One region of the Bacillus sp. 1A genome, then DNA from elsewhere that is predicted to be linked to it. Evidence: riboswitches for the same ligand, from Rfam matches in the RefSeq annotation. Region 1 holds a riboswitch; the other holds the start of a gene.
The links. Region 1 has a riboswitch for thiamine pyrophosphate ahead of thiC (phosphomethylpyrimidine synthase ThiC). Riboswitches for the same ligand answer to the same signal wherever they lie in the genome.
Positions count from the first base shown of each region.

Region 2: another riboswitch for thiamine pyrophosphate. It lies ahead of tenA (thiaminase II); the one in region 1 lies ahead of thiC (phosphomethylpyrimidine synthase ThiC).

Region 1 is NZ_JBQYLZ010000001.1:1,366,298-1,369,731, forward strand. It holds gene lldP (L-lactate permease) at 1-1,298, shown strand, start outside; TPP riboswitch at 1,370-1,485, shown strand; gene thiC (phosphomethylpyrimidine synthase ThiC) at 1,598-3,358, shown strand.
Region 2 is NZ_JBQYLZ010000001.1:607,901-611,334, reverse strand. It holds partial or broken gene ddlB (D-alanine--D-alanine ligase) at 446-1,279, shown strand; TPP riboswitch at 1,352-1,457, shown strand; gene tenA (thiaminase II) at 1,580-2,269, shown strand; gene ACUN0F_RS03385 (IS1182-like element ISBcy1 family transposase) at 2,475-3,434, shown strand, end outside.

The DNA of each region.
Region 1 (3,434 bases):
TAATCGGTTTTTCATTTGGAGCATTTTTGGAAGGGGCAGCAGGATTTGGTGCACCAGTAGCGATTACCGCAGCGCTTCTTGCAGGTCTTGGGTTAAATCCTTTATATGCAGCGGGTCTTTGTTTAATCGCAAATACGGCACCGGTAGCGTTCGGAGCGATGGGAATTCCGATTACAGTTGCTGGACAAGTAACAGGTATTGATCCGCATAAAATTGGACAAATGGCTGGGCATCAATTACCGTTCTTATCATTATTTGTTCCGTTCTTTATCGTATTTTTAATGGATGGATTTAAAGGAGTAAGACAAACATGGCCGGCTCTATTTGTAGCAGGTAGTTCATTTGCAATTACGCAGTTCATTACAGCGACGTTCTTAGGACCAGAACTTCCGGATATTACGTCGGCACTTGTAAGTTTAGTGAGTTTATCGCTATTCTTAAAAGTTTGGCAGCCGAAAGAAATCTATCAGTCTAAAGAAGCAAATAGTGAAGTAGCAGCAACGGCGATATCTATGCCGAAACTAACGGTAGGAAAAGTAGTAAAAGCATGGTCTCCATTCATTATTTTAACTGTGATGGTAGTCATTTGGAGCCAAAGTTTCTTTAAAGCATTATTTGCTCCAGGCGGTGCTTTGGAAAGCCTTGTGTTTAAGTTTGAAGTTCCAGGCTTACACAATTTAGTAATGAAAGCAGAGCCAATTGTAAATAAACCGACGCCTTATGAAGCAATCTTGAAATTAGATATTTTATCAGCGACGGGAACAGCAATTTTAATTGCTTGTATCATTTCTATCTTTATTTTGAAAATGAGTGCAAAAGATGCAGTAGTAACATTTAAAGAAACGTTAAATGAGCTTAAGATGCCAATTCTATCTATCGGATTCGTATTAGGATTCGCGTTTATCGCAAACTATTCTGGTCTATCTTCTACATTAGCATTAGCACTTGCAGGAACTGGCGGACTATTCCCGTTCTTCTCACCATTCCTAGGCTGGATCGGTGTATTTTTAACAGGATCCGATACGTCAGCGAATGCACTGTTCTCGAATTTACAAGCGATTACAGCGCAGCAAGTCGGTGTATCTGAAGTACTTCTCGTTGCAGCAAATACAACGGGCGGTGTAACAGGAAAAATGATTTCACCGCAATCGATTGCAATTGCTTGTGCAGCAGTTGGACTTGCTGGAAAAGAATCAGATTTATTCCGCTTTACAGTGAAGCATAGTTTATTCTTCGTAATTATTGTTGGTATTATGACGTATGTACAGGCATATTATTTAACGTGGATGATTCCATAAACAACAAAAGAAATAAACTTTGCATTTTTCAGATTATCGTGTATGATGGGAAAGTATTGAAAATTAAATCAGTGATAAACTAGGGGTGCCTAACGTATGCGTAGGCTGAGAGAGAAGCGTGTGAACTTCTTAACCCTTTGGACCTGATCTGGCTCGTACCAGCGTAGGGAAGTTAACGGCTTTACATAATGATGTCTTTATGAGCCAGGTCCTTATTTTTTTATGGACCTGGCTCTTTTTATTTTGGCATACGCTGGCCATATCTTGTCCTTGTCACGTACAGGGGGGCAACAAAGGTTATGAAACAGTCTGTTTCAGCTGAGCAAATTGAATTGAAATCGAGTTTACCAGGAAGTAAGAAAGTGTATGTGGATGGACCACGCGCTGGTATGAAAGTGCCGATGCGTGAGATTGAACAAAGCGAAACGAACGGTATTCCGAATCCGCCAATTCGTGTATATGATACGAGCGGTCCTTATACAGATCCTGCGTATAAAGTGGAACTGGAAAAGGGATTGCAGGCGCCGCGCCACTCTTGGATCCTGGAGCGCGGAGATGTAGAAGCATACGAAGGGCGCGAAGTAAAACCAGAGGATGACGGTGTGAAAGTGGCTTTGAAACATACGCCTGTTTTCCCGCAAATGGATCGTCAGCCGCTTAGAGCAAAGCAAGGGGCAAACGTTACGCAAATGCATTATGCGCGTAATGGCATCATTACGTTTGAGATGGAATATGTTGCGATTCGTGAAGGAGTAGAGCCTGAGTTTGTTCGTAAGGAAATCGCGGAAGGTCGTGCCATTTTACCAGCGAATATTAACCATCCGGAAGCAGAACCGATGATTATCGGCCGTAACTTTCACGTGAAGGTCAATGCAAATATCGGAAACTCTGCTGTATCTTCTTCTATTGCAGAAGAAGTAGAGAAGATGACGTGGGCAACGCGTTGGGGTGCGGATACGATTATGGATTTATCTACAGGTAAAAATATTCATACGACGCGTGAGTGGATTATTCGTAACGCGCCTGTACCAGTTGGAACTGTACCGATCTATCAAGCGCTGGAAAAAGTAAACGGAATTGCAGAAGATTTAACGTGGGAAGTGTATCGTGATACGTTAATTGAGCAGGCGGAGCAAGGTGTGGATTACTTTACGATTCACGCGGGCGTATTACTTCGTTACATTCCGATTACTGCAAAGCGTACGACAGGTATCGTTTCGCGTGGTGGTTCAATTATGGCACAGTGGTGTTTATTCCATCATAAAGAAAACTTCTTATACACTCATTTTGAAGAGATATGTGAAATTATGAAGCAGTATGATGTTTCGTTCTCTCTTGGAGATGGATTACGTCCAGGTTCGATTGCAGATGCAAATGACGAAGCACAGTTTTCTGAGCTTGAAACACTTGGTGAATTAACGAAGATTGCTTGGAAACATGATGTGCAAGTGATGATTGAAGGACCTGGGCATGTACCGATGCATTTAATTAAAGAGAATATGGAGAAAGAGCTTGATATTTGTCAGGGCGCGCCGTTCTATACACTGGGGCCGTTAACAACAGATATTGCACCAGGTTATGACCATATTACATCGGCAATTGGAGCGGCGATGATTGGCTGGTTTGGAACGGCGATGCTTTGTTATGTAACGCCGAAAGAACATTTAGGTTTACCGAATAAAGATGATGTTCGCACGGGGGTTATTACGTACAAAATTGCTGCACATGCAGCTGATCTTGCGAAAGGGCACAAAACGGCTCATCAGCGTGATGATGCACTTTCAAAAGCTCGCTTTGAATTCCGTTGGCGCGATCAATTTAATTTATCTTTAGACCCTGAACGTGCGATGGAATATCACGATGAAACATTGCCAGCAGAAGGTGCGAAAACGGCTCATTTCTGTTCAATGTGTGGACCGAAGTTTTGTAGTATGAGAATTTCACATGATATTCGTGAATATGCGAAAGACAACGATTTAGAAACGACAGAAGCAATTGAAAAAGGGATGAAAGAGAAAGCGAAAGAATTTAAAGACACCGGTAGTCATTTATACCAATAACACGTTACACCTCTTTACTTGATTGATCACACTGTAGTACCTAACTTAAATATAGAAGAAGCCCCCTTTGCTAAGA
Region 2 (3,434 bases), 760 kb from region 1:
GACTGCAATCGACATTAGGTTAGGGTATCTTACTGGAGAAGTTTCAAGGCGTTACCCTATCATTCCTTTCTCTCATCAAAGAAGTTGTATCTTTTGTAATCTTATTTCAGACCACTTCAAGACCAATCTCTCCCCATTGAGTTATTAGCTCAACTTTTGAGATTAACGTCTCGCACCATTCGCAAGTTCGTCAGTCCTTTATCGGACATTCTCACCATAGATATTTTGTAGCATCCCGACCTATCCATTACCATATGAGTTCTCACTTAGGTTTTGTTCAGCCAACTTCACCTAGCTTCATATAGTTTATGACTACTATCATGCCTTGCACGTAGGAGTATTAGATAAGTAGTTTCAGCTCAACCTGACGGTTTTCATTCCTACTTTCAGTCGAACAGTTGTTGTCATCAAATTGATAACCCTCCTATTTCGTGTTTGCACACTTATAAATAAAAATAAATATGAAATCGTACCAATTACGTTAAATGAAAAAATGGATTTAATCGAAAAAGCGAAAGACATTGATTTTGCGCTCCTCGCATTACACGGAAAATACGGGGAAGACGGGACGGTTCAAGGCACGCTTGAAAGTTTAGGTATTCCTTATAGCGGGAGCAATATGTTATCTAGCGGTATATGTATGGACAAAAATATTTCGAAAAAGATTTTACGCTATGAAGGTATAGAAACACCCGATTGGATTGAACTTACAAAAATGGCGGATCTAAATCTTGATGAATTAGATAAGTTAGGATTTCCGTTAGTGGTAAAGCCAAACTCTGGTGGATCAAGTGTTGGGGTAAAGATTGTATATGATAAAGATGAATTAATTTCAATGCTGGAAACTGTGTTTGAATGGGATTCTGAAGTAGTAATAGAGAAGTATATAAAAGGTGATGAGATTACATGTTCAATTTTTGATGGAAAACAGTTACCTATTATTTCAATCCGACATGCAGCGGAGTTCTTTGATTACAATGCAAAATATGATGATGTTAGTACAATTGAAGAAGTTATCGAACTTCCAGCTGAATTGAAGGAACATGTAAACAAAGCGTCACTGGCTTGTTATAAAGCATTGAAATGCAGCGTTTATGCAAGGGTGGATATGATGGTAAAGGACGGAATTCCATATGTAATGGAGGTTAATACATTACCAGGGATGACACAAGCAAGTTTACTACCGAAAAGTGCAGATGCAGCTGGTATTCATTATAGTAAACTATTAGATATGATTATTGAAACTTCATTAAAAGTAAGAAAAGAAGAAGGGTTTTAAGTAGCAGTATCATGAATACTTTTGACAGTAACATGAAGTATGCTATGATGAATACAATACGAAAATTAAATATTTATCCACTAGGGGGGCCTATTATAGGCTGAGATCAAATGAGAATTTGAGACTCTTAGTACCTGATCTGGTTAATACTAGCGTAGGGAAGTGGGAAGACATTACTATTTTATGAATAAATACTGTCAATTTCACTTTCTTTACGTTTGTAAAGAAAGTTTTTTTATTTTACAGATTTAATAACTGTGGGTAAATACTTAAATTTTATACTTTATTGGAGGGATTTAAATGACATTTTCACAATCATTACGTCAAGAAGTAGATTCAATTTGGGAAGCTAGTTTTCATCACCCTTTTGTAAAACAACTTGGTGAAGGAACGTTAGATTTAGCTAGTTTTCGCTATTATGTGCTTCAAGATTCATATTATTTGAGTCATTTCGCTAGAGTACAAACGTTAGGAGCTGCAAAGGCTCTAGAATTAGAAACAACAGCACGTATGGCACACCATGCTCAAAATACATATGAAGCAGAATTATCTTTACATGAGAATTTTGCGAAGAAACTAGGGATAACTCAAGAAGAAAAAGAGAATTTTATCCCTGCTCCAACTGCATACGCTTATACTTCACATATGTATCGTGCTGCGTATGAAGGACATTTAGGTGATATCATTGCAGCAATATTACTTTGCTATTGGTTGTATTATGAAATTGGTGAACGTTTAAAAGAGTGTCAGCCAGAAGAGCCAATTTATAACGAATGGATTTCTGCTTATGGATCTGATTGGTTCCGTACGCTAGTTGAAGAGCAAATTACACGATTAGACACTATCGCTGAAAAAGTAACAGAGGCAGACCGAAATCGAATGAAACAGCACTTTATTATTAGCAGTCAATATGAATATTCATTTTGGGAAATGGCCTATACTTTAGAAAAGTGGCCAGTCAATACAGAAATAAAAGATGTAATTGGATAATGAGTAGAGGTATTGCTATTCACAGGTATGAATAATACTTATGTATATGATTTCACAAAAGAAGTATCGCAAAAAGACGCATCGATCTAAGAGGGCACTGAAAAAGTCCTTATAGTTTAAAAAGCGAAAGCTTCCTCGATGAAATCGAGGAAGCTTTCGCTTTTTTCATGTATAATAATTATACTAATTCTAGGTGGTGTCTCGGATGATTTCTAATCAACAATCTCTTAACCTCAGTCCATTTATGGCGATTTACGATATCGTTGTACCAAAGGATAATATGCTTCGTCAATTTAATGAACTGGTAGACTTTTCTTTTGTTTTAGAAGAACTACAAGATAAATATTGTCTCGATAACGGTCGCAATGCAGTACCGCCTGTTCGTATGTTTAAATATTTATTACTAAAATCTATTTTTGATTTATCAGATGTAGATGTTGTGGAACGCTCAAAATACGATATGTCCTTTAAATATTTCTTAGATATGGCACCAGAAGATATGGTCATTGACCCTAGTTCATTAACGAAGTTCCGCAAGCTTCGTCTGACAGATGTAGGGTTACTTGACATGCTCATTCAAAAAACAGTGGAAATTGCACTCGAAAAAAACTTGATTAAAAATAAATCTATTATTGTTGATGCCACACATACAAAAGCACGCTTCAATCAAAAATCGCCGAAAGAATTTGTAATGGAGAAATCCAAATTACTCCGCAAAGCTGTTTATCAAGTTGACGAAGGAATGAAGGGAAAGTTCCCACCAAAAACAATGACAGATGACTTAAGTGACGAACTTGAATATTGTCAAAAAGTAATTGAAACAGTAGAAAAAGAGGAAATCATTCGTGAATATCCAAATGTGAAAGAGAAACTGAATTATTTAAAAGAAATCGTAGAAGATCACCAAGAACACCTCCAATTTTCGCAAGATCCTGATGCGCGAATTGGACATAAAACAGCGGATTCTTCTTTCTTTGGTTATAAAACACATATTGCGATGAATGAAGAACGCATCATTACAGCTGCGGTGATTACAACGGGTGAAAAAAGCGATGGAAAATACCTTCAAACATTGATTGAAAAAAGTCGTGAAACAGGGATGGAAATTGATACAGTTATTGGAGATACTGCTTATTCTGAGAAAAATAATATTCAATATGCCAAC